DNA from 2 places in the Pseudoxanthomonas indica genome. Region 1 is predicted to be linked to the other one. Evidence: predicted binding sites of a transcription regulator. Region 1 holds the regulator's gene; the other holds the start of a gene.
The links. Region 1 encodes FliA, which starts transcription of late flagellar genes. Its sites were predicted from a motif close to TAAAGTTTNNCNNNCNNNGGCCGATAA; they were not measured.

Region 1 (15,690 bases):
GCGCGCTTCATCCTGGACGCGATGCCCGGCAAGCAGATGGCCATCGACGCCGACCTCAACGCCGGCCTGCTGACCCGCGAGGAAGCCAAGGCCCGCCGCGAGGAAGTGCGCGAGGAAGCCGACTTCTACGGCGCGATGGACGGCGCCAGCAAGTTCATCCGTGGCGACGCCATCGCCGGCATCCTGATTCTCTTCATCAACCTGATTGGCGGCCTGGCCATCGGCGTGCTGCAGCACGGACTGCCGGTGGGCGAAGCGGCCAAGATCTACACCCTGCTGTCCATCGGTGACGGCCTGGTCGCGCAGTTGCCGGCGCTGCTGGTGTCCTCCTCGGTGGCCATGCTGGTCACCCGCGCCTCGCGCGCCCAGGACATGGGCGGGGCGATGGTGGGCCAGGTGTTCGGCCAGCACAAGGCGCTGGCCGTGGCCGCGACCATCATGGGCCTGGTCGGCATCGTGCCGGGCATGCCCAATGTCGTGTTTTTGACGCTGGCCGCGGTGCTGGGCTACATCGCGTGGAAGCTCTACAAGAAACAGCAGGCCGGCGGCAGCGAAGCCGACGGTGACAACCCCGCCCTGCCCGCGCCGGGCGGCGCCAGCGCCAGCAATCCCAACGCCGAGCTGACCTGGGACGAAGTACGTCCGGTCGATCCGCTGGGCCTGGAAGTGGGCTACCGCTTGATTCCCCTGGTCGACAAGAACCAGGGCGGCGAGCTGATGTCGCGCATCAAGGCGGTGCGCCGCAAGCTCACCCAGGATCTGGGCTTCCTGATTCCGCCCGTGCATATCCGCGACAACCTGGAGCTGCCCTCCAACGGCTACCGCCTGCTGGTGCACGGCGTGCCAGTGGCCACGGCGGAAATCCATCCGGACCGCGAACTGGCATTGGACCCGGGCGGCGCCTTCGGCACGCTGGAGGGCATCCCCGGCCGCGATCCGGCCTTCGGCCTGGACGCCACCTGGATCCAGCCGCACCAGCACGCGCTGGCCGAATCGCTGGGCTACACCGTGGTCGACGCCGCCACCGTGGTGGCCACCCACCTCTCGCATCTGGTGCGCGAACACGCGCCGGAACTGCTGGGCCATGAGGAAGTGCAGCAGCTGCTGGCCACGCTGGGCAAGAGCGCGCCCAAGCTCGTCGAAGATCTGACGCCCAAGTCGCTGCCACTGGCCACCGTGGTGCGCGTGCTGCAGAACCTGCTCATCGAGCGCGTGCCGATTCGCCAACTGCGTCGCATCGTCGAGCAGCTGGTGGAGTTCGCCCCGCAGAACGCCGACCCGGCCGCGCTCACCGCGGCGGTACGCAATGGCCTGGGCCGCTTCATCGTGCAGGAAATCTCCGGCATGTCGCCCGAACTGCCCGTCTATACCTTGGCGCCGCAACTGGAACGCGTCTTGCAAGACAGCGTGCAAGGCACCGGCGCCGCGCTGGAACCTGGTCTGGCCGAAAGGCTGCACCAATCCCTTGCGGACTGCGTGACCCAACAGGACGCCAAGAGTGAACCGGCGGTGGTGTTGGTGCCAGGAACAGTACGCGCTGCGTTGGCGCGGCTGGTCCGCCACAGCGTCCCCACGTTGTCGGTCCTGTCCTACAGCGAAGTGCCGGAGGACAAGCGACTGAAGTTGGTGGGCACCATCAGTTGATTCATCAGCAGAACCCAGCGGTTTACCAGAGCGCCAAACCATGAAAATCAAACGCTTCGTCGCCCCGGACATGCGCACCGCCTTCGCCCTGGTCCGCCAGGAACACGGCCCGGATGCGGTCATCCTGTCCAACCGCATGACTGATGACGGCGTGGAAATCGTCGCCGCATCCAATTACGACGAAGCACTGGTGCAGCGCACGCTGGACGCGATGCGCCCGGCCGAACCGGCTGCTCCGCCCGCTCCTTCTTTCGCACGCCCGGCGGCCACGCAGCGTGATGCGCAGACCCGCACCGACGACCTGCACCGTGCCGCGCCGCGCGCCGAATCGAATCGCCAGGACGCGCCGCTGTCGCCCGCGCAGGCCGCGGCCGCTTACTTCCAGCGCAACACGCCGAACAACAAGCCGGCGATGGACGATGCACCGGTCAGCAGTCCTTTCAGCCGCAAGCCTCTTGGCAAGCCGGCGCAGGACATCGCGGCCGAGCAGGCTGCCAACGAAATTCCGACCGCGTTTGAACTGCTGGCCCAGCTGAAGCCGCAAGCGCCGAAGAAGCCGGCCGCGCCGGCCGAAGACCTGGACGCCCTGCCCGCCTTCCTGCGTGAAAGCCTGCGCGGTGACCGCAAGGGCGCCGATGCGCGTGATGGCGAATCGCTGTACGCCGGTATTCCGTCGCCGGAGCCGTTGGGTGGATACGAGCAGGAAGACGATTTTGTGTTGCCTGCCAGCGAGCCGGCGAAGTTCGAGATCAAGCCGGACTCGTTTGCTGCGCGGTTGGCGGCGAGTTTGCCGGCGGTGCCGGGCGTGAATGGCACGGCGCGTGCGGTTGCCGCGGTGACTGCGGATGATGTGGCGAAGGCTGAGGCGATTCTGGCTTCGTCTTCCCCTCATCCCAACCTTCTCCCGCAAGCGGGAGAAGGAGCCGCAGCATCGGCTGCGGATGTTTCCCAGGCAACGACGACGGTTGCGGCTGCGACGGTTGCAACGGCTACTGCCCCGGCGGTTGCACTGGTTACCGACAACGATCCGATCCGCGCCCGCGAGAACGATGAGCAGCTGGCCGCCATGCGCGCCGAGCTGGCCGCGATGCGCGGCATGATCGAAGACGAGATGCACCGCCTGACCGACGAGCGCCTGAAGGGTTCTCCGGTGCGTTCGCAGGCGATGGAACTGCTGGAAGACTACGGTTTCGATGCCGGCATCACCCGCGACGTGGCGCTGCAGATTCCCGCCGACACCGAACTGCATCGCGGCCGTGGCCTGATGCTGGGCCTGCTGTCGAAGAAGCTGCCCGTCATGGCGCAGGATCCGCTGCTCACTGGCGGCGTGATCGCCCTGGTCGGCCCGACCGGCGCCGGCAAGACCACCACCATCGCCAAGCTGGCCGCGGCGTTCGCCGAAGCCAACAGCCCGCGCGACGTGGCGCTGGTCACCACCGACACCGTGCGCGTGGGTGGCCGCGAACAGTTGCACAGCTACGGTCGCCAGCTCGGCATCGCCGTATACGAAGCCGACAGCGACATCAAGCTGGCGCAGGTGCTGGAGCGCCTGGCCGACTACAAGCTGGTGCTGATCGACACCGCCGGCCTGGGCCAGCGCGACCGCAACCTGGTCGGCCAGCTCAACTGGCTGCGCGCGGCCGGACAGATCCACACCCTGCTGGTGCTGCCGGCCAACTCCCACTACGCCGATCTGGATGAAGTGGTGCGCCGCTTCAGCGCCGTGCGCCCCAAGGGCGTGGTGCTGACCAAGGTCGATGAAACCGGTCGCCTGGGCAGCCCGCTGTCGGTGATCGTCGACCACCAGTTGCCGATGGCCTGGATCACCGACGGTCAGCGCGTGCCGGAAGACCTGCACCGCGCCAACGCCGCCAACCTTGTACTGCGTCTTGACCAATTGCGTCGCGAAGCCGACGAAGCCATCCCCGCGGAGAACATCCATGTCGCATGAGTCCCACCTGTTGCAGACCAATCCGCGCAACACGCCGCCGATGGCCGGCGCGTTCCATCCGGTGCGGGTCATTGCGATCACCGGTGGCAAGGGTGGTGTGGGCAAGACCAACGTGTCGGTCAACCTGGCCGCTTCGCTGGCCGAGATGGGCAAGCGCACCCTGCTGATGGACGCCGACCTGGGCCTGGCCAATGTCGACGTGCTGCTGGGCCTGACCCCCAAGTTCACCCTGGCCGATCTGGTCGCGCATCGCTGCCAGTTGGAGGACGTGCTGCTGGGAGGCCCGGATGGCCTGCTGATCGTCCCGGCCTCGTCGGGTTTCCGGCACATGGCCGAGCTGTCCTCGGCCGAGCACGTCGGCCTGGTCAATGTGTTCTCGGAACTGCAGCGCCAGCTGGACGTGATGGTGGTGGATACCGCCGCCGGCATCACCGACAGCGTGCTGACCTTCTGCCAGGCCGCGCAGGACACCGTGGTGGTGGTCTGCGATGAGCCGGCCTCGATCACCGATGCCTACGCCTTGATCAAGGTGCTCTCGCGCGAACGCGGCGTCGATCGCGTGCACGTGATCGCCAATATGGTCCGCGACCCCAACGAGGGCCGCAAGTTGTACGAAAAACTGGCGCGGGTGTGCGAACGCTTCCTCGGCGACGTGGCCCTGCACTACATGGGCGCGGTGCCGCAGGACGACTGGCTGCGCCGCGCCGTGCAGCGCCAGCAGGCGGTGGTGAAGGCCTATCCGGGCAGCCCGTCGGCCCGCGCCATCAACGAAATCGCGCGCCTGGCCGCCCGTTGGCAGCCGCCGACCGCCGCGCGCGGCAATGTCGAATTCTTCGTCGAACGCATGATCAACCGGAGCGTGCCTGCATGAATACCGGTGCTGCCGCCCAATACCGTGCCGTGCAGAAAAGCGCGGCCACCGATGCCGTCACCGTGCATGCGGACCTGGTACGGCGCATCGCCCATCACCTGGCCGCACGCCTGCCGGCCAGCGTGGAGGTCGATGATCTGATCCAGGCCGGCATGATCGGTCTGATTGAAGCCTCGCGCAGCTACGACGCCGAACAGGGCGCCTCGTTCGAGACCTTCGCCTCGATCCGCATCCGCGGCTCGATGATCGATGAAATCCGCCGCGGCGACTGGGTGCCGCGTTCGGTGCACCGGCGCGCCCGCCAGGCCGCCTCCACCGTGCGCGAAATCGAACAGCGCACCGGCCGCGCCGCCATCGCCACCGAAGTCGCCTCGGCGATGGAGATGCCGTTGCCGGAATACCTGCGCCTGCTGGAAGACGCCGCGCGTGGCCAGGTGTTGAGCCTGGAATCGCACGTCGAAGACCATGGCGAACCGCAGACCCATGTCACCGGTGGCCCCAGCCCGCAGCAGAACCTGGAGCGCGGCGAGTTCCGCACCCAGCTGGTCAAGGCCATCGGCCAACTGCCCGAGCGCGAGCAGCTGGTGCTGTCCATGTACTACGAGCAGGAATTGAACCTGAAGGAAATCGGCGCCGTGCTGGGGGTCAGCGAGTCGCGGGTCTGCCAGATCCACGGCCAGGCCATGCTGCGCCTGCGCGGCCGGCTGGACGTGTACGAAAAGGTCGACGCCGGCATCGAGGACGATTGAGGGCCGCTTTCACCCCCTCACTAAACTTCTCCGGATCCCCGCCGATATCCGTTCCGAACCACCCTGCCCAATAGCATTGCCCCGGAGTACCGAGTGACCGCCAACAAGAACATGCGAATCCTGATCGTGGACGACTTCTCGACGATGCGCCGCATCATCAAGAACCTGCTCAACGATCTGGGTTACACCAACACCGCCGAGGCCGACGACGGTTCGACCGCCATCCAGGCGCTGGCGCAGGGCAACTTCGAATTCGTGGTCACCGACTGGAACATGCCCGGCATGACCGGCATCGACCTGCTCAAGGCGATCCGCGCCGATGACCGCTTCAAGCACCTGCCGGTGCTGATGGTCACCGCCGAGGCCAAGCGCGAACAGATCATCGAGGCCGCGCAGAACGGCGTGAACGGCTACATCATCAAACCGTTCACCGCGCAGACCCTGGAAGAGAAGCTGGGCAAGATCTTCGAGCGCCTGGGAGCGGCTGCCTGATGGCCGCAGTCATTGATGCTTCCAGCGCCCGCGCGGCGCTGGTGGAAAAACTCCAGCACGCGCTGGATGCCCTGCAGGAAGGCGATGAAGCCGGCTGGCGCCGCGAACTGGATGCGATTGCCGCCTGGCGCACGCAGCCGATGATGCAGGGCCTGGGCCGGCTGGCCCGCGAACTGGCGCAGACGCTGGGCGAACTGCCGCCCACCCATGACAGCCATGGTCTGGACGACGCCTGCGCGCGCCTGGATCACGTGGTCGAAATGACCGAACAGGCCAGCCACAAGACCCTCGACCTGGCCGAGCAATGCCGCGGCCTGGCCGATCAGCTCAAGGCCAGCCCGCTCAGCGCCGAACAGACGCAGCTGGTGGATGGCATCCGCAGCGGCCTGTCGGAAATGGCGCTGGCGCAGAGCTACCAGGACCTCACCGGGCAGATCATCCGTCGCGTCGCCGGCATCGTCCGCCGCGTGCACGAAGGTTTTGGCGCACTCGGCCTGCCGCCGCCGGAAAAGAAGGACAACGCCCTGTCCGGCCCGGCCGTCAACGGACTGGACAAGAACGCGTACTCGCAGGATGACGCGGATGATCTGTTGTCGGGTCTTGGCCTGTAAGAGAAGCACGCATGTCCGCCGTCACCCCCGAAATCGCCGCCGACTTCCTGATTGAAGCGCAGGAGATCCTGGATCGCCTGGGCGAGCAGCTGGTGACGCTGGAACAGGATCCCGCCGACAAGCAGCAGCTCAACGCGGTGTTCCGCGGCTTCCACACGCTCAAGGGCGGCGCCGGCTTCCTGGCGATCACCCCGATGGTCAACCTGTGCCACGCGGCTGAAGAAGCGCTCGGCCTGGTGCGCTCGGGCAAGGCCTCGCTGGAAGCGGATCATTTCGACGCCGCGCAGCAGTCGCTCGACTGGCTGCAGCAGATGCTCGATGCAGTGGGCGCCAACGAAGATCCGCCGCATGCACCGGCCACGCTGATCGCGCAGTTCGACGTGACTGGCGCCGCACCCAAGCCGGCGCCGGTGGCGGCCAAACCGGCCACAGCAGCGCCTGCGCAGGCGGGCGAGGACATCAACGAAGAAGAATTCGACGCCCTGCTCGATCAGCTGCAGGGCGCGATCGCCGCGCCTGCCGCCACGGCGCCTGCCGCTGCGCCGAAGCCGCGCGCCACCCCGGCCAGCGCAGCGGGCAAGCCGGCCGCGCGCGCCAGCGAAGCCGAGCAGACCATCCGCGTGGACACCAAGCGGCTGGATGCGATCGTCAACCTGGTCGGCGAACTGGTGCTCTCGCGCAACCGCCTCAAGACCCTGCGCGCGCGCCTGCGCGACGAGGAACTGGACCGCGCGGTCAGCAGCCTGGATATCGCCACCGCACGCCTGCAGAACGCGGTCATGCGCACGCGCATGCAGCCGGTCGGCAAGGTGTTCTCGCGCTTCCCCAAGGTGGCGCGCGATGTCGCCCGCTCCTTGCAGAAGGAAGTGGATCTGGAATTGATCGGTGCCGAGACCGAGCTGGATCGCAACCTGGTCGAAGCGCTGGCCGATCCGCTGGTGCATCTGGTCCGCAACGCCATCGATCACGGCGTGGAAGTGCCGGCCCTGCGCGAAGCTGCGGGCAAGCCGCGCTGTGGCCAAGTCCGCCTGGCCGCGCAGCAGGAAGGCGACTACGTCACCATTGAAATCCGCGACGACGGCGCCGGCATAGATCCCGAACGCCTGCGCGACAAGGCGCTGGAAAAGGGCCTGATTGATCCCGAGTCCGCCGCGCGCCTGTCGCATGACGAATGCCTGCAGCTGATCTTCCTGCCGGGCTTTTCCACCAAGACCGAGATCACCGACATCTCCGGCCGTGGCGTCGGCATGGACGTGGTGCAGTCACGCATCCGCGAACTGAGCGGGCAGATCCAGATCTATTCCCAGCTCGGACGCGGCAGCCGCTTCCTGATCCGCGTGCCGCTGACGCTGGCGATCCTGCCGACCCTGCTGGTGCAGGCCGGCGACCCGGTCTATGCGTTGCCGCTGGCGCGCGTGCTGGAAGTGCTGCATGCGCCGGATGCCAGCCTGCGCTATTTCGATGGCCAGGCGGTGCTGGATCGCGGCGCCACCACCTTGCCGCTGGTGGATCTGCGCCGCTGGCTGGGCGTGCAGGTGACCAAGACCCCGCTGCTCACCATCGTGGTGTTGCAGATGGGCGACCAGCGCTTCGGCCTGGTCGTGGATCAGGTGCGCGGCCGCGAGGAGGTGGTAATCAAGCCGCTACCGCGCGCCGTGCGCGGCCTGCCCGGCTATGCCGGCGCCACCCTGATTGGCGACGGCCGCATGGCCCTGATCCTGGACGTGGACGGCCTGCGCCAGGTGGCGTAAGCCCTTCCCCCTCTTCCTCTCCCTCCGGGAGAGGGTCGCCAGCTCAAGTTCCCATTACACCCGCCGATATTCCTTCACATGGATATCTTCAGTCTCGTCGGACTACTGCTGGCGCTGGTCGCCCTGGTCGGTGGCAGCATCCTCAAGGGTGCGGGCGTGGCCTCGCTGTGGTCGTCGGCCGCCTTCGTCATCGTCATCCTCGGCACCGTCGCAGCCATCCTGGTGCATACGCCGCCGAAGGTGTTCAAGCATGCGGTGGCCATCGCCAAGTGGGTGATCCGCCCGCCCACCAATGAGCGCGAAGGACTGATCCAGCAGATCGTCGAGTGGAGCAATGTGGCCCGCAAGCAGGGTCTGCTCGGGCTGGAGCCGCTGGTCGCCGAGCAGGAAGATCCGTTCCTCAAGAAGGGCCTGCAGATGCTGGTCGACGGCCTGGAGCCGGAAGCCATCCGGCACATGCTGGAAATCGATCTGGACAGCCAGGAACACCAGGATCTGGCCGCCGCCAAGGTGTTCGAAGCCATGGGCGTGTACGCGCCCACGCTGGGCATCATCGGTGCGGTATTCGGCCTGATCGCGGTGATGAAGAACCTGGCCGATCCGTCCAAGCTGGGCCACGGCATCGCCGCGGCGTTCACCGCCACCATCTACGGCATCGCCTCGGCCAACCTGTTCTTCCTGCCGATGGCCAACAAGCTCAAGAGCGTCATCGGTGGCCGCACCCGTGAGCGCGAGATGATCATCGAGGGGTTGATCGCGATCGCCCAGGGCGAGAATCCGCGCAACATCGAATCCAAGCTGGCCGGCTTCCTGCACTAAGGGGCCGGGATCATGGCGCGCCGCAAGAAACACGAAGAACACACCAACCACGAAGCCTGGGCGATCCCCTACGCGGATCTGATGACCCTGCTGCTGGCGTTCTTCGTGGTCATGTACGCGATCTCCACGGTCAACGAAGGCAAGTACCGGGTGATGGCCGATGCCCTGACCGCCGCTTTCGGCGGCGCGCCGCGCACCATCAATCCGGTGCAGGTGGGCAATCACCAGCTGCAGGGTGCGGATTTCGATCGCCCCTCGCCGATCAAGTCCGGCGCCAAGCAGGGCCCGTCGGCGCCCTCGCCTGCCCCCAACGTCACCCTGCTGGCGGCGATGGCCTCGCAGATGAACATGAGCGTCAGTGCGCAGGGCATGCAGAACGCCGAGCGCGAGCTGGATCGCATCGCCTCGGACATCGAAAAGGCGATGAAGCCGCTGGTGGACCAGAAAATGGTGGTCATCCGCCGCGCCCAGCTGTGGCTGGAAGTGCAGATCAACAGCGACATCCTGTTTCCCACCGGTTCCGCGGCGCTGGAACCGGCCGCGCAGGACACCGTGTCCAAGCTGGCCGATGTGCTGATCAATGTTCCCAACGGCGTACGGGTGGAAGGCTATACCGACGATCGTCCGATCCGCACCTATCAGTTCCCCTCCAACTGGGAGCTGTCGGCCGCGCGTGCGGCCAGCGTGGTGCACCTGTTCGTGCGCGACGGCATTCCGCCGGAGCGGCTGGCGATGATCGGCTACGGCGAATTCCGCCCGATCGGCGACAACGCCACCCTGGAGGGCCGCAACAGCAACCGTCGCGTGCTGCTGGTGATCCTGGCCGGGGAAGGCAAGGCCGAGGGCGGTGGCGGCGGACTGCCGGCGATCGCCGCGGCACCGAACTTGCAAGGCACCCTCGATGAGGCCGGTCCCCTGACGCCGGCCACGGCCGCTGACGCTGCAGCGTTGGCGCCGACCGTAACCGGAGGATCCAACTGATGCGCGTGTGGGCAATCGCCAACCAGAAAGGCGGCGTGGGCAAGACCACCACCACTTTGGCCCTGGGCCGTGGCCTGGCAATGCGCGGCTTCCGCGTGCTGCTGATCGATCTGGACCCGCATTCGTCGTTGAGCCGGGCCTTTGGCGTGCCCGCCGATCCGCCGCCCAGCGGAGTGATGGAACTGTTCAATCCCGAAGGCGCCGAGCTGGCGCCACTGGTACGGGCCACCGAAATCGAAAACCTGTCCTTCGTCGCCGCGCAGACCTCGCTGGCCACGCTGGAACGGCGCAGCGCCACCCAGCCCGGCCTGGGCCTGGCCCTGTCCAGCGCGCTGGCGCGGGGGGGGCAGGCTTATGACTACGTGTTGTTCGACTGCCCGCCCACGTTGGGCCTGCTGATGGTCAATGCGTTGGCCGCCGCCGACCGCGTGATCATCCCCACCCAGACCGAACCGCTGGCCATGCACGGCCTGACCGGCATGTGCCGCACCACCGACATGATCGAACGCTCGCGCCAGCGCCCGCTGCCGGTCTCGATCCTGCCCACCCTGCACGACAAGCGCACCCGCACCGGCAACGAAACGCTCCGGCAGATGCAGGAGCAGCACGGTGCACGCGTGTGGGAAGACGCCATCCCCAATGACACCCGCATCTGCAATGTCGATGTGCTGACCCAGTCCATGCCGCCGGCGCAGTATCCCGGCCGTGGCCTGTCGGCCTATCGGCGTGCCCTCGACTGGTTGCTGGCCAGCGAACGCGGGGAGCTGGAGCAAGCTGCATGAATGCCGTACCCGCGCTGGATTCGTACCTGCTGGACCTGTTGTCCGGCGATGGCGCATCCACGCCCCCGACCCCGCCGCGCGATGAAGCGCAGTCCGCTGCCAGCGATCCGCCCTTCGTCTACGTGGACCAGGTGCCCGCCGTCGCCGACGTGCCCAAGCCCTACGGCAGTGACGTCGACAACATCGCCCTGCTGGCCGCAGAAGCAGAAGCTGCATCCGTAGGAGGGGTTGACCAGACATCAGTCTGTTGGGAGCCAGCCCCGACCGCCGAAGCCATTGAGCCCGTCACGCCGATCCTCGACACCAGCGCCGATCTCCTAGCCGAATTCGATTCCGAATTCCCCGATCAAGCCGTCGAAGCCACCGCAGCCGTACCGACCTTCGACGTGAGCGCCGATCTGCTGGCCGAATTCGATTCCGAGTTCCCCGATCAAGCCGTCGACGCCACCGCAGCCGTACCGACCTTCGACGTGAGCGCCGATCTGCTGGCCGAATTCGATTCCGAATTCCCCGATCAAGCCGTGGCCACCGTCGACACCACCGACACCACCGCCGCCCTGCTGGCCGAGTTCGACGCCGAATTCCCGGCGGGCGCGGAGGTTGCTGCGAACGCCGCCGCCCCCGGCGACTTTGCCGCCGCGGTCGCCGAAGAAACCGAAGCCGACCAAATCCAGTCGCGCATGCCGTCCGCGCCGATCCGCGTCGATGCACCGCCGGCGCCGCGCGTGCCGCGCAACCTGGTGCCGCCCCCGGCCGACCTGCCCGCCTACGCCAAGCCGGTGTTCGACCTGCTGCAAAGGCAGACCCAGGATCAAGCCGCACAATCACCACATGGCAACGACCGCCGCCGCGCCAGCGATCGCGCCAGCCGCTGGCTGCGCATGCGCTGCGACGATCAGCACTACGCACTGGAACTGCTCAAGGTTCAGGAAGTCGTGCTGCCGGCCACCCTGCTGCCGCTGCGCGGCGCCGCCCGCCACATGCTGGGGGTGATGAACTTGCGCGGACAGGTGGTGCCGGTGATCGATCTGGGGCTGTACCTGGATCGCGCCGCCATCATCGATGACCCCCTCACCCGCATCGTGGTGCTGGAAGAACAGGGCGAAATCCTCGGCCTGCGCGTCAGCGCGGTGGAAGACGTCACCACCTTGACCGATGGCCAGATCGAGCCGCCCGACAACACCCGCATGTGCCGCATCACCCATCCGCTGTTCCGCGGCGTGGCCCGCCTGGCGGGCCAGCAGACGGTGATCCTGCTGGATGCTTCCGAACTGCTACGCTGAGGCGTGGCAGCTGGGCCAGCCTCGCTAGTAGTAGGAGAGCGTCACTTCCACCAGACCTTTGACCAGGCCGGGTTTCACACGGCTTCGGTCTGGACGTAACGCGCTGTAAACGTGGTGCTGGAAGTACCTGCGGGAACCTCGCCCAGCAGAGTCGGATTGAAGATCGGCGTTGTGCTCTGATTGTAGGTCTGCCCGCCGGGCGTGTAGGAAATCAGCTTGCCCTGGCCGTCCAGAATCTGGATGCCAACGCCCTCAGCCGTCGATCCGGCGCCCAGCGACAAGATGTTGCTGACGTTCCCAGGCTTGGTAGCGTCTTTCATCTCGAATCTGAGCGCCACCTTGTCCTCGCAATTCACGCCTATCGGAAAAGTTGTCGGGCCCACAAATGACCCCACGCCGGTGAAGTCATTCACCAGAACTTTCGGAAGCGCCACCTCGATGTCTTTCTGGCTCAGGGTGCAGGAAGACGACTGTGCTGATTTGATGGTGTATTTGACGTCGAGCGCCGAATTGGCTTCGGTCGAATTGTTGATCCAGGCCACACCATGGATGCCGGTTCCACCCGGTTGTGTGTACGTTCCTGTCTGAGGACTCTCTGCCACCTTGATCAAGACAAAGCGCGCTTCGATGTTGCTGGTGCCGTTCAAGTTGTAATCGCCCAGGCCAAAGGCAATCTGGCCGTTCACCAGATAGTGCGTTGCCAACCCGCCGAAGGTTTCCACCCGTAAGCCCACCCCTTCAGACATGCTGGAAGTGCGATAGACCTCCGTAAACCCCGGTACCTCGCTAAAGATCGGAGTTCCATTGCGACTACTCCATCGCCATTGCGCTGGCCCCGACGCCGCCGCAGGGCCTTTGTTGCAGGTGACCGCCAGGGAAACCGTGACCATCGCGCCGGGGATGGGGCTGCCCAGCGCAAGGTTCCTGGGTACGCTGACTTCCGGAATCACGGCCGTCAGCGGCAGGTAGCTGGACATGCAGGCGCCCTCCGGCACCGTCTGCGCTTTCGCCACGCCGGATACGCTTGCCAGGACAATCAGCACCTGCATGGCGCGCCGGAGCAGCGCCGCCTTTGTAGCCACCCAAGCGGCTGCCCGGAACATGCCATTGGCGTTCATTTCGTGCACCTCTGATCCTGTGCGAACTTGCATAGCCATCACGCCTACTCAGACCATTGGCTGGCGATTCTAATAGTTGGATCAAGGACGGCAGGGGCGCAGTGAAACACAGCCTGGCCTCCTCCATCCATCTCTTCATGTATGCGTAAAAACAGGCAAAAACGAAGAATCGCACTCGCCTGGCACAGCCCTTGAATGCTACGGAGGCACTGAAATTGCAAACTGAAACGACAGAAGTCGAAACTTGATGTGCATCTCACTTTTTCACCCGTGCCCACCCACCCGCTCAAGTGCTCCCGCCATCGGCCGATACCACACGGGAACCGACCCTTCGGAGCAGCAATGAGCGCAGTACCCCTGGCCGCCGACCTCGGCATCGAGGCCGCCAGCGACCTCAAACAGCAGCTGGCCCCGCATCTGGCCCAGAGCGACGAGCTGGTGCTCGATGCGACCGCCGTGCAACGCGTGCACACCGCCAGCTTGCAGGTGCTGTTTTCGTTTTTCCTGGAGCGCGCCAAGGCCGGTCATCGCACCGCCTTTGCCGACAGCAGCGCCTCCTTCCGTGACGCTGCGCGCCTGCTGGGCCTGGAGGCCGAACTGGGTCTGGTGCCTTCCGACAACAACAACAACTCGAACTTTGTGGAGAACGCCGCATGAGCGCACGTATTTTGGTGGTGGACGATTCGGCCTCGATGCGCCAGATGGTCGCCTTCGCCCTGACCTCCGCCGGATACGCGGTCGATGAAGCCGAAGACGGCCAGGTCGCCTTGGGCCGTGCGCAGGGTTCGCGCTTCAACGCGGTGGTCACCGACGTCAACATGCCCAACATGGACGGCATCTCGCTGATCCGCGCCCTGCGTGGCCTGCCGGACTACAAGTTCACCCCCATGCTGATGCTCACCACGGAATCGGCCGCCGACAAGAAGGCCGAAGGCAAGGCCGCCGGCGCCACCGGCTGGCTGGTCAAGCCGTTCAATCCGGAACAGCTGGTCGCCACCATCCAGAAAGTCCTGGGCTGATCGCCACACCGGCATCCGCTGTCCACCGCCCCACCCCGCCTTCCGACCGTACGAGCTCCGCGCCCATGAACATGGACATGCAACGTTTCCACGCCACCTTCTTCGAGGAAAGCCGCGAAGGGCTGGAAGCGATGGAGTCCGGTCTGCTGTCGCTGGAGAATGGCAACCGCGATGCGGAACTGATCAATTCGATCTTCCGCGCCGCGCATTCGATCAAGGGCGGTTCGGCGACCTTCGGCTTTGACGCCGTCGCCAGCCTGACCCATGTGCTGGAAACGCTGCTGGACGAACTGCGCGCCGGCAAGCGCGACGTCAGCGGTGATGCGATTGATGCGATGCTGGCTTCGGTCGATGTGCTGCGCAGCCTGCTGGCCGAAGCCGAACACGGTCACGTCGCCGATCCGGTGGCTGTCAAGGCCGTGCATGCGCGCCTGACCGCCGTGCTCTCCGGCGACGCCGCTGCCGCACCTGTGCCGGTCGCCCAGGCCGAAGCAGCGCCGGAAGGCTGGCAAATTGGCTTTGCGCCTGCGCCCGGCTTGTTCATGAGCGGCAACGATCCGCTGCGCATCCTGCGCGAGCTCGAACACCTGGGCCAACTGAAAGTCGCCACGCGGGTGGATCGCCTGCCCGGCTTCGAGCAGATGGATCCGCTGGAAGCCTATCTGGCCTGGGATCTGGGCCTGATCGGCAAGGTTCCGCGATCGCAGGTGGAAGAAGCCTTCGCCTGGGTGGTCGACGATTGCGAGCTGGACATCCAGCCCATCGCCGCTGCCGTGGCCGCCACCCCGGCTGCCGGCGTGCCCGCCGTCGACACACCCGCTGCCGCCACCGGCGCGCCTGCGGCCAATGGCGAAGCCGCCGAAACCTCCATCCGCGTCAGCGTCGACAAGATCGACGGCCTGATCAACCTGGTCGGCGAACTGGTCATCACCCAGGCCATGCTCAAGCAGGTCTCTGGCGTGCTCGATCCGGCCCAGTGCGAACGCCTGTTCGCCGGCCTGGATCTGCTGGAGCGCAACACCCGCGATCTGCAGGAAGCCGTGATCGGCGTGCGCATGCTGCCGGTCGATGCGGTGTTCCGCCGCTTCCCGCGCCTGGTCCGCGATCTGTCCTCGCGCCTGGGCAAGCAGGTCCGCCTGCGCACGATTGGCGAAGGCACGGAACTGGACAAGGGCCTGATTGAACGCATCGCCGATCCGCTGGTGCATCTGGTCCGCAACTCGATCGATCACGGCCTGGAAATGCCGGACGTGCGTCGCGAAGCGGGCAAGGAAGAAACCGGCACCATCACCCTGGCCGCCTCGCATCAGGGTGGTCATATCGTCATCGAAGTCAGCGACGACGGCCGCGGCCTGAATCGCGAACGCATCCTGGCCAAGGCCGCCGAACGCGGCTTGAGCGTGCCGGAAAATCCCACCGACACGCAGGTCTGGGATTTGATTTTCCAGGCCGGCTTCTCCACCGCCGAGGCGGTGACGGATCTGTCCGGTCGCGGCGTCGGCATGGATGTGGTGCGCAAGAACATCCAGGCCCTGGGCGGCGAAGTGCAGCTGGAAAGCACTGCCGGCAAGGGCACGCGCGTGGTCATCCGCCTGCCGCTGACCCTGGCCATCCTCGAC
Region 2 (15,690 bases), 200 kb from region 1:
GATCGCCAAGGGACTGGCGGCGCATGACGTGTCGGGCGATTGCCTGTGGCTGGAAACCTCGGAAGCCAAGGTGTTCACGCATCTGCGGCAGGCGCAGGCGTTTCAGGCGGGTGCTTCGAAGCTGGGTTGCCAGCTGGGGCTGGAGCATTTCGGCGCGGGGCTGGATTCGTTCCAGTTGCTGGCGCATTTCCAGCCCGGCTTCCTCAAGATCGATCGCGGCTTCACCGAGGATCTGGTGCGTTCGCCGGAGAGCCAGCAGAAGATCCGCGAAATCGCCGAGCGTGCGCAGGCGTTGGGGATCCTGACCATTGCCGATCACGTGCAGGATGCGGGCACGATGAGCTTCCTGTTCACGGCAATGGTGGATTACGTGGAAGGCAACTTCCTGGCGCCGCCCGGGCCGTTGATGAACTACGACTTCTCGTAGAACTGCAGCGATTTGTCCAACAGATTCAAACCACCGTCGACTGCGAATTACGCAAAGCGGCAATGCGAACTTCCAGCGGCGGATGGCTGAGGAACAGGCGCTTCAAACCCTGACCCACGCCACCGGCGATACCAAACGCCTCCACCTGCGCCGGCAGCGTGCTCTGCGCATGCTGGGCATTCAGACGCTCCAGCGCCGCAATCATCTTGTGGCGGCCCGCCAACGACGCACCACCCGCATCGGCGCGGAACTCGCGACGACGCGAGAACCACATCGCGATCATGGTCGCGAACAGGCCGAACACCACTTCCAGCACCATCACGATGATGTAGTACGCAAAACCGCGCCCACTGTTCTCGCTGCGGTTGCCCGACAGATAGCCATCGATGATCCCGCCCACCACGCGCGCCAGCACGATCACGAAGGTATTCAGCACGCCCTGCAACAAGGCCATCGTGACCATGTCACCGTTGGCGACATGGCTGACCTCGTGGCCCAGCACGGCCTCGGCCTCGTCCCGGTCCATAGCCCGCAACAGGCCGGTGGAAACGGCCACCAACGCATTGTTGCGATTGGCGCCGGTGGCAAAGGCGTTGATCTCCGGCGCGTCGTAAATCGCCACCTGCGGCATGCCGATGCCCGCCGCCTGCGCCTGGCGCTGCACGGTGGTCACCAGCCATTGCTCGGCGTCATTGCGCGGCTGTTCGATGACGTGCGCACCGGTGGCCCGCAGCGCCATGGTCTTGGACAGCAGCAACGAAATCAGCGAGCCGCCAAACCCAAAGATGGCCGCCATCACCAACAGCCCGGACATCTGGTTCGGGTTCACGCCCAGCAGCGACATCACGACGCTGGCCAGCACCAGCACGGCCAGGTTGGTGGCAAGGAACAGGGCGATACGATTGAACACGGTGCGCTCCACGCGGGGGAATAAGGAGAGTCCCGGCGAATCTGCGGATCAGGTGGCTTGAATTCAAGCACGTAGCTGACCGAGGATTCAGCTTTGAACGCGATGGTCGCACGCTCTCCCATGTCGCCACCCTCCACTTATCGTGGCCGCTTTGCGCCCTCGCCCACCGGCCCGCTGCATCTGGGCTCGTTGCTGGCGGCGGTCGGCAGTTGGCTGCTGGCACGGCAGGCGGGCGGCCAATGGTGGCTGCGCATCGAGGACGTGGATGGCCCGCGCACGGTGGCCGGGGCGGCGCAGCAGCAGATGGATACCCTGGCCGCGTTCGGACTGGCGCCGGATGGGCCGGTGGTCTGGCAGAGCCAGCGCGGTGAGCGTTACGCGCAGGTGCTGCAGTCGCTGGTGAACCGCGACCTGGCCTTCGCCTGCCATTGCAGCCGCACCGAGCTGGCCGCTACCGGTGGCATCCACCACGCCTGTGTGGCCCGGCGCGAGCGTGCGCATCCGGCCTGGCGATTGCGGGTGGCGCCCGGCGCAGTCATCGGTTTCCACGACGGTCTGCAGGGTCAGTACCAGCAAGATGTGCACGCGCAGGTGGGCGATGTCGTGCTGCGCCGCGCCGACGGGCAGTGGGCCTACCAATTGGCCGTGGTGGTGGACGATGCCGACCAGGGCATGACCGATATTGTCCGCGGCGCCGACCTGCTCGATTCCACGCCCCGGCAAATCCTGTTGCAGCATGCGCTGGGCTGGAGCACGCCGCGCTATCTGCATCTGCCGTTGCTTATCGGCGCCGATGGCCAGAAGCTGTCCAAGTCGCTGGCTGCCGCACCGGTGGATGGCGCCGATCCCAAGCCCGCCCTGCGGCTGGTCTGGGAGGCCCTCGGGCAGGATCCGCGGCGCTTGCCGTGGCAGGCGCCGCTGGCTTCCCTGATGTCCGCGGCCGTGCCCGCCTTCGACCCGGCACGCATACCAAAACAAGGCCGGTTGCCGGTTTCTGCGTTGCACAACAAAACTGACTCCACGGCTGTCTAGAATCCGAAACAACGCGGGATCGATCGTGTCGCCCCGCGTCCCCCCACCTGGAGACACTTTCATGACTACCCGCGTTGCGTTGGTTACTGGTGGCACCGGCGGTATCGGTACCGCCATTTGCAAGAAGCTGGCCAGCCTCGGCCATCAGGTCGCCACCAACTACCGCAGCGAGGACAAAGCCAGGGCCTGGCAGCAGCAGATGCGCGAGCAGGGATTCGACATCGCGATCTTTCCCGGCGACGTCACCTCCGCCGAGGAAGCCGAAGCGCTGGTCCGCCGCGTGGAAGCCGACGTCGGTCCCATCGAGGTCTTGATCAACAACGCCGGCATCACCCGCGACACCACCTTCCATCGCATGAGCGCGTTGCAGTGGAACGAGGTGATCAACACCAACCTCAATTCGGTGTTCAACATGACCCGGCCGGTAATCGAGGGCATGCGGGATCGCAAGTGGGGCCGGATCATCCAGATCAGTTCCATCAACGGTCTCAAGGGCCAGTACGGCCAGGCCAACTACGCCGCCGCCAAGGCCGGCATGCACGGCTTCACCATTTCGCTGGCGCGCGAAAACGCCAAGCTCGGCATCACCGTCAATACCGTCTCGCCCGGCTATGTGGCCACCGACATGGTGATGGCCGTGCCCGAGGAAGTGCGCGCCAAGATTGCCGCCGACATCCCCACCGGCCGGCTCGGCCACCCCGAGGAAATCGCCTATGCCGTGGCCTTCCTGGTCGCCGAGGAAGCCGGCTGGATCACCGGCTCCAACCTCGACATCAACGGTGGCCACCATATGGGCTGGTGAGTTTTCCTGAACAGGGCACCCTGCCATTGGCCCTGTTGCAAGGGCTGCTGCGCTGCGTCATGCTGCGCAGCATCACGTCGTTAGAGTGCTTGCTCCATGGCTGCGATCCGCATCATCAAGAAGTATCCGAACCGCCGTCTCTACGACACCGAAATTTCCAGTTACATCACGATCGAAGACGTTCGCCAGTTGATCGTCGATGGCGAAGACTTTGAAGTCCGTGACGCCAAGAGCGGCGATGACCTGACCCGCACGGTCCTGCTGCAGATCATCAGCGAGCAGGAACAGGATGGCGACCCGGTGCTGTCCACCCAGTTGCTGAGCCAGATCATCCGTTTTTACGGCGACTCGATGCAGGGTTTCATGGGCAACTATCTGGAACGCAGCATGCAGGTCTTCATGGAGCAGCAGCAGCAGTTCCGCAGCCAGATGGGCAACCTGCTGGGGCAGACGCCCTGGACCATGATGAACCAGCTGACCGAGCGCAACCTGGAAATCTGGCAGGAATTCCAGCGTAATCTCAGTGGCGGTGGCCTGGGTCGCCCGACCACGGTCAAGCCCAAGGATGCGCCGCGGGAAGCGCCGCGCGAGACACCGCGCGAAACGCCCAAGACCCGCGCCCGCTGATTCCTGCAAGTGATGACAGCCCGCGCCGACTGGCGCGGGCTTTTTCATGTCCACGAATATTTGGGAAGGCTTCGATGAGCAAGCGTGTTGCGTTGGTGACCGGTGGCATGGGCGGTCTGGGTACGGCGATTTGCATCGCGTTGGCCCAGGCCGGGCGCAGCGTGGTCGCGGCCGATGTGGCGGTAACGCCTGAGCGCCTGGCGCTGTTCCAGCAGGCCACCGCGGGCTTGGACATCCAGGTCGCCGAACTGGACGTGGCCGATCACCAGGCCTGCGGCGAACTGGTGCGCACGCTGCAGGCCGACGCCGGTTCGCTCGACATCCTGGTCAACAACGCCGGCATCACCCGCGATGCCACCCTGCGCAAGATGGATCCGGCGCAATGGGAGGCGGTGCTGGACGTCAACCTGGGCAGCGCCTTCCACCTGTGCCGCCACGCCATCGACGGCATGCAGGCGCGCGGCTTTGGCCGCGTGGTCAACATCAGTTCAATCAGCGGGCAGACCGGCAACTTCGGCCAGACCAACTATGCCGCCGCCAAGGCCGGCCTGCACGGCTTCACCATGGCGCTGGCGCGCGAAGTGGCGGCCAAGGGCATCACCGTCAACAGCGTCTCGCCGGGTTACATCGAAACGCCGATGACACGCGCGATGCCGCCCGAGGTGCGCGAACGCACGGTGGCTTCAGTCCCGGTCGGCCGCATCGGTGCGCCGGAAGACATCGCCCGCGCGGTGGCCTTCCTGACCGACGACGCCACCGGTTACATCACGGGCGCCAACCTGCCGGTCAATGGCGGGCTCTTCATGAGTTTCTGATCGGCGGCTATGCTGATGCCTCGCCTTTCGACATCACAGGACTTTGAATGAAACTGACCCCTCCCACCTTTGGCGTCTGGCTGATCGCCCTGCTGCTGGGCGGCGCCGGCATCGCCGCGCGCCTGGGCTATGTGCCGGTGCTGGCCGCGCATGCGTTCTGGCTGGTGGTGTCCGGTTTCGTGCTGCTGGTGGCGGCCACGGTGTTCGCCCGCCTGTAAGGCGGTGGCTCAGCGCGATTTGCGCAGATGCTCGGCCAGGCCCGCCAGTTGTTGGGCCTGGACCTTGTCCACCACCGTGGCAAACGCGCGCAGGTCATCCGGCGTGTAGCCACCCGCCCGGTACCACAGGGTGATGCGCGTGCCCTGGTTCTCCTCGACCAGCCGCCACTCGAGCGCACCACTCAGGCCCATGCCCTGCAACGGGCCCAGGCCACCGCTCATGCGCAGCAGTTGGTCCGGCTCGACGAAGACCACGCTCATATGCCACGCCTGTCGGTCCCCGTCGATTTCGCAGAAGCAACCACCGGCGCGCGCATCGATGTGCAACTTCGAAGCATCGCCCCACCAGGTGTGATCCGCCGGCCACCATTGGCCGACGTCCTGGACCAGACCGCGCCAGGCTTGTGCGGGCGCCACCGGCACCCACTGCGAGTTCTCCACAGTGAATCCGTTGGCGGCTTGATCCTTGATTTCGGCGTGCACGCCGGGGCTGATCAACAGCACGCCCAGCAGCACGCCGGACAGGCGCGCTTTCACTGCCCGGCCCCGGCGCTGCCCGCCTGGCAGAAGCGCTGGCGATATTCCATCGCCTTGGGCATCAGCGCGGTCAGGTTCTGGATGCGCGTGCCGGGATTGGGATGGGTGGAGGAAAACTCCGGCGGCGCTTCACCGCCGCTGGCCTGGCTCATGCGTTCCCACAGCGGCACCGCCTCCTGCGGATCAAAGCAGGCCGCGGCCGCCAGCATCAGGCCCACTTCGTCGGCCTGGGTTTCGTGGCTGCGCGCATAGGGCAACAGGTAGCCGTAGCCCATCGCCGCCATCACCATCTGCTGTTGCTGCGGATCCATGCCGCTCATGGCCCCCGCCATCTGCCCGATCTGGGTGAGCTTCTGCTGCGACATGCGCTGCGCGCCGTGGCGCAGCAAGGCGTGGGCGATTTCGTGGCCCATCACCACCGCCATCGCGTCGGCATTCTGCGCGACCGGTTGCAGGCCGGTGTAGACGGCCATCTTGCCGCCGGGCAGGCAGAAGGCATTGGCCTGGTCGGACTGGATCACGTTGACCTCCCACTCGAAGGTCTTCCAGTTGCCGGTGGGCTGGGTGCCGCGTTCCTGCGCGATGGCGGCTTCCACCTGCGGAATCTTGCTGACCAGGCGACGGGCGATCTCACGCACGTCGCGCGCGAACGGCGTGTTGGGATCCACCGGACGTTCCTGCTGCAGGATTTCCTGATACGCCTGCAGGCCCATGGCCTTTTCTTCCTCGACGCTGATCGAGTTGTCGATCAACACCTTTTCACCGCTGTAGGGATCCACGACGCGATTGGAAAACCAGTAGAACGCCGCATAGCCGGCGAATCCCAGCAGGATGATCCAGCGCAGGTTGAAACCACCGCCGCGTCGACGCGTGCCGCCTTGCTGGTAATTGCCCTGGCCGAAGGGATCGTTGCGCATCGCCTACTCCTTGCCTGCTGTCGAAGGACGCGGTCGGGCCGCGCTAGATACCACGTACCACCCGGAAACCCACGCGCGCATTAGTCATATCCGAATCCGAGGACGAGCGCCATGCCGCCCGCGCCTGCACCGGCGCGCTGGCCCAGGAGGCGCCTCGCACCACCCGTGCGCGGCAGCCCGGATTGAACCAGGCCGCACCATCGGCCGGCGCCCGCCGGTACGAGGCGTGCCAGCAATCGGCCACCCATTCGCTGACATTGCCACCGAGGTCGTGAAGACCCCAGCGATTGGCGCGGAAGTTGGCCACTGGCGCCGCGCCCCAGTAACCGTCGCCGTAGCCGACAAAGGCGTTGTTCCAGTGGCGTCCGCTGGGCGAGACATCATTGCCGCCGGTGAGGTTGCCGAAATCGTCCGGCGGCTGGCCATTGCCCCAGGGATAGCGACCCTGCGTACCGGCACGCACGCTGTACTCGAACTCGGCTTCGCTGGGCAGGCGATAGCCGTGGCCGGTCTGCTGGGCCAGCCACTCGGCATAGGCTTCGGCGTCGTAGACGCTCACGTGCAGCACCGGCATGTCGGCGCGCGCGGGCGCGCCGCTGTAGTCGGACTGCCAGTCCACCCCGCTGCGGCGCACGAAGTTGCCGCTGCGCTCGTCGTAGACGATGGAATGACCGCGCCGGGTCGCACGCGGCCGATAGCCGGTGGCCTGCACGAAGCGGCGGTACTGGCCCACCGTCACCGGTGTGCGCGACATCGCGAAGCCGCGGTCAAAGCGCACGTAATGCGCCGGCTTCTCCGCATCGCCGGCGCCCAGTTCGTCTTCGCCCGCGCCCATCTGGAAGGCGCCGTGCGGCACCACCATCATCTCGGGTCCACGCCCACCGCCGGTCATCGCGTCGGTGAACGCCTGGCCCGGCCGGAACAGGCCGTAGTGGGTGGCCAGTTCGATACGCAGGCGGAAATCCGCCGCCACCGGGTCTCCGGGCTCGGCAATCCGCAACACTTCGGCGAGTTTTTCGCGCGCCCCCTTCAGCCCCAGCGGCGAGGCCAGATCGCGCACGCCACTCTCGCGCAGCGCGGCGATGCGACCAATGCGGATGCCGTCCACCCGCTGGCGTGCGTCAGCCACCGTGGGCGCCTGTTCGCGCACGCGCGCGGCATGGTTCAACCAGATCTGGGCGGTATCGAAATCGCCGGCCAGCGCAGCGTCTTCGGCCCGGCGTATCAAGTCACTTTCCACGGCGGCCACGCCCTGGCGCGCACGCGGCTGGCCGGGTTTCCATTTCAGCACTTCGCGGAAGCCGGCCAGCGCGCCGCCGCCGTTCTCGCCCAGCCGTCCCTCGCGGAGCGCGCGTTCGCTGGCCTGGTTCAGGCGACTGAGCTGTTCGACTTCGTCGACCCGCCCCAGATAGGCCACCACCGCATCGTCGTTGGGATCGATGGCGCGCGCCACGGCGGCGATCTGCGCGGCCTCGCGCGCGGCGTCATCGCGATCCTCGGCGCGCTTGAGGGCGCGCTCGCCCTGTCGCAGCAGGCTGTCCAGTGCACGGTCCAGTCCGGCGCGGGCGCCGGCATCCTCCGGCGCCAGCCGGCGTATGGCCAGGAACAAGGGGATGGCGTCATCGGCGCCGGCGTACAGCCGCTCTTCCTGCAGCGCCTGGGCGGCACGCTTGCGCGCCTCGGGCAGTTGTTCGGCGCTGAGCGTCACCGCCGGCGGCTGCCAGTTCAGTGCCGCATTGATGCTGTCATCGCCGGTGACGGTAATCTGCGGCATCCGTACTTCGGCGGCCTCGCCACGCGCATCACGCGATGCCGCCTGCTCGCGCGAGCAGGCGCAAAGTGCCAATGCAGTCAGCAGCAGCAAGCCGATTGGACGCAATCCTTACTCCCGAGGTCGCGGTATGCCGCGAGCGACGTTAGGCTATTGTCTCCCCCACAGGCAACCGATGCATTCAGCGGAGATTTCGTGCCCCATTGGATTGAAACGCCCGACGCCCTGGCCTCCTTCCTCACGCGCAAGCCCGCGCGGGTCGGCCTGGACACCGAATTTGTCCGCGAGCGCACGTTCTGGCCGCAACTGGCGCTGGTGCAACTGGCGATCGGTGACGAGATCCTGCTGGTGGATCCGCTACGCCCCGGCATGACCCGGGCGCTGGCCGGGTTGTTGGGCGATCCGGACATCCTCAAGGTCATGCACAGCGCCAGCGAGGATGTGGTGGCGCTGAAATATGCCTGTGGCGTGGCGCCGCAACCGTTGTTCGACACCCAGATTGCCGCCGCGCTGGCCGGGGTGGGCGCCGGAATGGGCTATCAGAAGCTGGTGGAACAGATCACCGGCGTCACCCTGCCCAAGGGTGAGACCCGCTCGGACTGGCTACGCCGCCCGCTCAGTGATTCGCAACTGACCTACGCGGCCGACGATGTGCAGTATTTGTTCGTACTCCACGATGATCTGAGCGCGCGCTTGCAGGCCGGTGATCGCCTGGCCTGGCTGCACGAAGACAGCCAGCGCCTGATCGAAAACTCGCAGCAGGACGAAGGCGAGCGCTGGCCTCATCTGGCCTTGCGCAGCGCACAGTTCCTGGAACCACCGGCGCAACGCCGCTTGTTGCGCCTGCTGCGCTGGCGCGAAACGCAGGCGCGTCGCAGCGACCGGCCGCGCAGCTGGATCCTCGACAACGAGATGGCGGTGGCGCTGGCGCGCACTCCGCCGCTGGATCGCGCCGCCCTGCTGCGCTGGCTGGACGGCCAGCCCAAGTCGCCGCGCAAACTGGCCGATGCCTTGTGGACCGCACTGGACACCCCGCTTGAAGACGAAGACCAGGCGCCGCTGGCGCGCAGCGCCACCGATCGCGACAAGAGCCAGCTGAAAAAACTGCAGGACGCCGTGGCCGTGCGCACGCGTGAACTCGGCCTGCCGGAAGGCGTGCTGGCCTCGCGCCGGGCGCTGGAAGCCTTGCTGGAATTCCAGCGCGACGCACCCGGTGGCTGGCCCGCCGGACTGGCCGGCTGGCGGCGTAATGCACTGGAATCCAGCCTCGCGCCGCTGCTGGTGGGCGCGGACTAGCGCCACCGGAGCACCGGCGCTAAACTAGGTCACCCTCGTGGGGGGGTAGCTCAGCTGGGAGAGCGCGTCGTTCGCAATGACGAGGTCGTGGGTTCGATCCCCATCCTCTCCACCACTACAAAGACTCTCGAGAGTCGCAGAAAGCCGGAATCCGCAAGGACTCCGGCTTTTTTGTTGGCCGACGTATCAATGCATCAGGGCGACAGGCCGGCGCTCCACCGCAGCCACGCCGGCACGCTGGAGCTTGAACGCCCCCACCGACGCCGCCAGGGTCTGCGCCTGTTCTTCCATGCTGCGTGCCGCCGCGGTGGCTTCTTCCACCAGCGCTGCATTCTGCTGGGTGGCTTCATCCATCTGGGTGATGGTCAGGTTGACCTGCTCGATGCCCGCCGACTGCTCCTGCGAAGCCGCGGAGATCTCGGCCATGATGTCGGTCACGCGCTGCACCGAGGCGACGATGTCGCCCATGGTGGCGCCGGCTTGATGCACGAGCATCGAGCCATCGGCCACGCGATCCACCGACGCTTCGATCAGCCCCTTGATCTCCTTGGCCGCCTGCGCCGAGCGCTGGGCCAACGTGCGCACTTCCGAGGCCACCACGGCAAAGCCACGACCCTGCTCGCCGGCACGTGCGGCTTCCACCGCCGCATTCAGCGCCAGGATGTTGGTCTGGAAGGCGATGCCATCGATGACCGAGATGATGTCGGAGATCTTGCGCGACGAGGTTTCGATATCGCGCATGGTGTCCACCACCTGCCCCACCACTTCACCGCCGCTGGAGGCCACCGCGGCCGCGCTGATCGCCAGCTGGTTGGCCTGGCGCGCCGAGTCGGCGTTCTGGCGCACGGTGGAGGTCAGCTCCTCCATCGACGCGGCGGTTTCTTCCAGGTTGGCTGCCTGCTGCTCGGTGCGATGGGCCAGGTCGTCATTGCCGGTGGCGATTTCGCCGGCCGCCAGGTTGATCGTGCCCGAGGCTTCCTGGATACGGGACACGATGTCGGTGAGCTGCGACACCGTGGCATTGGCGTCATCGCGCATCCGTGCAAACACGCCGCGGAAGTCTCCGTGCATGCGCGCGGTCAGATCGCCGCGTGCGATGGCCTGCAGCAGCGCCGAGACTTCCGACAGGTTGGCGTCGGTGGTGGTCATCAAGCCATTGAGGCCGGCAACCATCGCGCGGAAGTCATGCTGGTAGCGTTCCTCATCGCCGCGATGGCTGAAATCGCCTGCGGCAGCCGCTGCGGCCAGTTGTTTGATCTCGTTGTTGATGGCCGCCAGGCTGGCCTTGGTGGCGTCCATCGCTTCGGTGATCACGGCCTTCTCGCCGGGCAGGCGATCCATGTCCACCGACAGATCGCCGACCGAGTAGCGGCGCATGACTTCCACCACCTTCAATTTGACGCCGATATGCTGGGCCACCAGCGCATTGGATTCGCGCACCATGCGTCCGTATTCGCCCGGAAACTGCGCATCGTCGATGCGGTGACTGATCTGGCCCAGGTCATGGCGATGCGCCATGTCCAGTTGCGCGGCGATGACCGCTTTCAAGGTCGTGGTCATGGACTGCATGGCGGTAGCCAGCTGACCCACTTCATCGCGGCTCTGCACCTTGATCACATGATCCAGGTTGCCCGAGGCCACTGCGCGGGCGGCCTGCCCTGCACTCACCACCGGCGCGATCACCGAGCGGCGGATCCACCAGGCCAGCGCTACCACCAACACGACGGCAGCCAGCAGCGAAACCACCCCGGACCACATCAAGGTGCGACGCGCGTCTTCGGACTTCTTGACGACGGCAGCGTCGGCCACCGCCTTGGCCCGCTGGTTCAACTTCTCCAGCGTCTGCGTCGGCTCACGATCCATGCCGCGGACCAGCGCGTCGCCTGCGTGCGGGTCGAACTGCGCCGCCTCGAAACCGGTGAGCGCCGCGCGGTAGTTGTCGGTCAAGGTCTGGTGTTCCTTGCGGAACTGCGCCGCAAATGCGGCGGCTTGAGCATCATCCATGCTGCTGGCCAGTTGCCCGGCGAGCCGGCTCACGGTGGCCGCTCCCTCGTTGAAAGCGGACAGGTGCTTGCTGAGCTGTTCGGCATCATTGCCGCGAATCAGCACGTTCTTCCATTCCTGCACCTGCAGGCGGAATTCGCGACTCATCAATTCGCTGTCGGTGGCCTGCTGGACCTGCTCGGGCACCTGGGTGGAGAGACTGAGCCAGGCCGAGGCAAGCCCAGCCAACGCGCAGATCAGGATGAAAGACAGGCCAACAGTCAGTGCGCCCAACAGTTTGAACTGCAGGCTGAGGAATTTTTTCGAAGCTACGGGGGACATTGAGAGGTACTGCGAGAGGAGTGCCCCACAGGTATCGGCCGCTATCCCGATCGCTTGATGTTCCTGTTCAGGAAACTCCCGCGATGCGTGCAGCACGCACGCAAAAAAAAAGCCCGCCGTATTTCGGCGGGCTGGTTGTGCAAGTGAAGCAATGAAGTTTGCAGCAGGCTCGACCTTAGAAACGGTAGTTGAAACCCACCAGGTAGGTACGGCCCCACTCGATGTACTCCAGCGGACGATCCTTGCTGCCGGCGTAGGTCTTGTACGGCGAGTTGGTCATGTTGGTGACCTGCAGCAACAGGCTCAGGCCGTCGAGGCTGCTGCCGGCGCCGAAGGTGTAGCCCAGCTGTGCATCCACCTGGTCCTCGCCTACCACGTAACGCAGCGTCCGGTTGCCGTCGAAGTTGCCGATCTCACCAATGAAGTCCGAACGCTTGCGCTGGCTGATGCGCGCCTCGAAACCCGAGCGTTCGTAGTAGGCGGTGAGGTTGTACACCTCGTCGGACAGGCCCGGCAGCGAGATCGGACCATCGCCCACGCTGTTGGCGCTGTCCGGATCGACGATGGTGATGTCGCTGTCGTTGAAGCTGGCCGTGGCGACGATGCCGAAACCTTCCAGCGGCTGCCACAGCAGATCCAGCGGCAGCGACGCGGTCAGTTCCAGACCCTTGAGCTTGCCGCCCCTGCCGTTGTACGGCGCGGTGAAGTTGCCGGTGGTCTGCGCTTCCGGCTGGTTCGGGCCCGGAACGTAGCTGGCCACGTAGCTGGAGAAGTCATAGCCATCGCGGGTCTGGGTGAAGATGTACGTGCGCAGATCCTTGTAGAACACCGCGGCCGCCACGTAGGCCTTGTTGCCGAAGTACTTTTCGTACGACAGATCGAAGGCGTAGGCCTCCCACGGATCCAGCAGCGGGTTGCCACCGCTGGCGCCGGGGATACCGGTGCTGGTGTCGATGCCGAAATCCAGCGAGGAACGCAGCTGGTCCACGCGCGGGCGCGCCACTTGCTTCGCCAGGGCGACGCGCACGGTCTGGTCATCGGCAAACTGGAAGGCCAGGTTCATGCTCGGCAGCACGTCGTTGTAGCTCTTGCCTTCCTCAATCGGCTTGACCTGCTCGCCGGCCGGCGCGATGTCATCCCAGTAGAACGAGTTGGACGACTGCTCGGTGCGCATGAACTGCACGCCGACATTGCCGCGCACGCCCACCGAGCCCCATTCGGTGTCGATGTTGAAGCGCGCGAACGCAGTGGTGATGTCTTCGTCCACACGCCAGGTCTTGGGCACCAGGTAGTCCAGGTTCGTGACCGGCGCGAAGATCATGTAGCGGCTGACCGCGTCTTCCACGTTCCAGGCGGGAATGTAGCCCACGCCCGCGAAGTTGAGGTTGACCAGGCCACGCTGCAGATCCGAGGCAATGGCGGTGTCGCCTTGCGGCCCGAGCAGGATGTTGCCTTCCGGCTGGATCTTGGACTTCTGGCGATCCGCGTAGTTGACACCCACATCAAGACCGGAGAACCAGCTCCACGATTCCGGCAGTTGCAGCGTGGCGCCGATCTTGACGCTCTTCAGTTCGTCTTCCACCTGCGGCACCTTGCCGTAGCCGGAGCCGTAGATGGTGTTGGTCAGGAACAGCGCATTGGGATTGGAGTAGTCCATGCCCGGCGACAACTGCGAGAACCCGTTCTGGCGATAGCTCAGGGTAACGGTGTCCAGCTGCGGCATCGGCGTGAGCTGGGTGTTGTTCTCCAGGCTCAGCTCATCGCGCTTGGCCTTGGAGTAGCTCAGGTCGGTGTAGATGCGGGCGGTACCGGCGTTGAATTCGTTGCTCCAGCCGAACGCGTCGATCTTGTCCAGGCGCTTGTTGTACATGCCGCGCACCAGCGGATACACGCCGCTGGCCACGCCGCCGGTAAAGCTGTGGTTGCCGTTGACCTGCGCGCCGGTGATGCTCAGGCCGGGCTGGTAATTGCCGTTGTAACCACCCAGATTCACTTCGAACTGGTTGGCGGTGGTGATCTGCGTCGCCTCGGAGTGGAACACGTCCAGGATGCTGGTCCAGTTGTTGGACGGGCGATACTGCAAGGTGGCCATCACGCCGTCGCGTTCCAGGTTGCCGGTGCGGCGCAGCGCCTTGATGCCATCAGAGTAGTAGGTGCCGCCCGGCACGCCGGGACGCCAGCTGTCCTCTTCCAGGAATCGCCACGGCTCGTACAGGCCCACCTGGTTTTCCTGGATGGGCGTGTCGGAATGCGAGTAGCCCACCGACAGGCCGACGGTGTTGTCGGCGAACTGGGTGATGAAGGCGGCATTGAAGCGATTGCCGTGCGCGTCGATTTCCGCCGCCGAACCCAGCGAATTGCGCTGGTAGCGACCGCTGAAGGCGACCACGGGTTCGTCGTAGCTGAGCGGACGCACGGTCTGCATGTCGATGGTGCCAGACAGGCCCTGGCCAATCAGGCCGGCGTCCGGCGTCTTGTACAGGGTCACGCCGCTCATCAGTTCCGACGGATACTGATCGAACTCGACGCTGCGGTTGTCACCGGTGCTGACGACTTCACGCCCGTTGAGCAAGGTCGTGGCGAAGTCAGGCGACAGGCCACGCACGCTGATCACCTGGGCACGGCCACCCACGCGTTGCGCGGTGACGCCAGGCAGGCGTGCAATCGATTCAGCGATGCTGACGTCCGGGAGCTTGCCGATGTCCTCGGCCGAGATCGCTTCGACGATGGAGGTGGATTCGCGCTTGGTCGAGATGGCGCTCTCGATACCGGCGCGGATGCCGGTCACCGTGACGGTTTCCAGTTCGGTGGCGTTCTGTTCGGTCGGCGCCTGCGTGCCCGCGGCCGGCGTGGCCGTTTGGGCATGGACGCCCGTTGCGGTCAGCGCGATGGCGGATGCCAGCGCCGCACTCAGCAGGTTGCGCTTGTGTTGCAGCATTTTCCCCTCTCCCAGGAGTGTTGTATGCAGTGACCCGGGTGCGTCGCATGCGATCGCCCGGGCCTTCGACGCCAGGGACCCTCTCCCTGGAACGTGCGGCCATGGTAGTAGCGAGCGCAGTCGCACAATGGCCGCTGCATACGTATTCATCAGGGCTTTTTGACGCCTGTAACGCGGGTTCCGCAAATCACGATTTGCGCTGGCGACAACGGCGCCCGCCACGCTTCGCCGTGTCGGCGAGCGTGGTCGAGCAGTATCGTCAGCGCGGGTCGGTCAGCGCAGTCGTGCGATCCAGACGCCGCGTGCTGGCAGCTCCAGTTCGCCGTCGCGCAGGACACCGGCGCCGAATTCGGGCGCGTCCTGCACACGCTGGCGCAGTGCTTCCGGCAGCGGCCAGCGTTGCGCCTGTGGCGAAAGATTGAACACCGCGAGCAGGCTCTGCGCGTCGGCATCGCGCTGGAACGCCAGGATTGGTTCGGGCGCGTCATGGAAGGCAATGCTGCCGCGCTGCAGCGCCGGCTGCTGCCGGCGCCAGGCCAGGAAGCGACGGACCTGCTGCAGCACCGACTGCGGATCGCGTTCCTGCGCGGCCACATTGATGGCGCGATGCGTCTGCGGAATCGGCAGCCACGGCTTGCCGGCGCTGAATCCCGCCTGGGTATCGTCATTCCACGGCATCGGCGTACGGCAACCGTCGCGCCCCTTGAAGTTCGGCCAGAACGCTTTGCCATAAGGATCCTGCAGATCCGCATAGGGCACGTCGGCTTCCGGCAGGCCAAGCTCCTCGCCCTGGTAAAGGCACACCGAGCCGCGCAACGAACACACCAGAGCGACCAGCTGCGCGGCGAGTTCTGGCGAAGAGGCGTCTCCACCCCACCGGCTCACTGCGCGCTGTACGTCGTGATTGGAGACCGCCCAGCAGGGCCAGCCTTCGGTCATGGTCGTTTCCAGACGTTCGACCGTGCCACGGATGTAGGCGGCACTGCTGTCGTCCGTCAGCAGCTCGAAGCTGTAGCCCATGTGCAGGCGTTTGTCGCTGACGTATTCGGCGGTCGTGGCCAGCGAATCCTCCGAG

Region 2: the regulator FliA is predicted to act here: its motif matches at 11,709-11,735, upstream of B5X78_RS15760 (methyl-accepting chemotaxis protein).

The regions. Positions count from the first base shown of each region.
Region 1 covers NZ_FUZV01000002.1:1,308,047-1,323,736, reverse strand. The annotation lists gene flhA (flagellar biosynthesis protein FlhA) at 1-1,644, shown strand, start outside; gene flhF (flagellar biosynthesis GTPase FlhF) at 1,685-3,595, shown strand; gene B5X78_RS16755 (MinD/ParA family protein) at 3,636-4,466, shown strand; gene B5X78_RS16750 (RNA polymerase sigma factor FliA) at 4,463-5,215, shown strand; gene B5X78_RS16745 (chemotaxis response regulator CheY) at 5,327-5,707, shown strand; gene B5X78_RS16740 (protein phosphatase CheZ) at 5,707-6,318, shown strand; gene B5X78_RS16735 (chemotaxis protein CheA) at 6,330-8,069, shown strand; gene B5X78_RS16730 (flagellar motor protein) at 8,148-8,888, shown strand; gene motD (flagellar motor protein MotD) at 8,901-9,869, shown strand; gene B5X78_RS16720 (ParA family protein) at 9,869-10,651, shown strand; gene B5X78_RS16715 (chemotaxis protein CheW) at 10,648-11,934, shown strand; gene B5X78_RS16710 (fimbrial protein) at 12,009-13,052, opposite strand; gene B5X78_RS16705 (STAS domain-containing protein) at 13,395-13,709, shown strand; gene B5X78_RS16700 (response regulator) at 13,706-14,071, shown strand; gene B5X78_RS16695 (chemotaxis protein CheA) at 14,137-15,690, shown strand, end outside.
Region 2 covers NZ_FUZV01000002.1:1,108,298-1,123,987, reverse strand. The annotation lists gene B5X78_RS15815 (GGDEF/EAL domain-containing response regulator) at 1-427, shown strand, start outside; gene htpX (protease HtpX) at 453-1,337, opposite strand; gene gluQRS (tRNA glutamyl-Q(34) synthetase GluQRS) at 1,458-2,369, shown strand; gene phbB (acetoacetyl-CoA reductase) at 2,431-3,171, shown strand; gene phaR (polyhydroxyalkanoate synthesis repressor PhaR) at 3,268-3,798, shown strand; gene phbB (acetoacetyl-CoA reductase) at 3,873-4,613, shown strand; gene B5X78_RS18665 (hypothetical protein) at 4,661-4,831, shown strand; gene B5X78_RS15785 (SRPBCC family protein) at 4,841-5,368, opposite strand; gene B5X78_RS15780 (M48 family metallopeptidase) at 5,365-6,285, opposite strand; gene B5X78_RS15775 (formylglycine-generating enzyme family protein) at 6,329-8,164, opposite strand; gene rnd (ribonuclease D) at 8,252-9,352, shown strand; tRNA gene B5X78_RS15765 (tRNA-Ala) at 9,392-9,467, shown strand; gene B5X78_RS15760 (methyl-accepting chemotaxis protein) at 9,539-11,677, opposite strand; gene B5X78_RS15755 (TonB-dependent receptor) at 11,853-14,615, opposite strand; gene B5X78_RS15750 (alpha-glucosidase) at 14,889-15,690, opposite strand, start outside.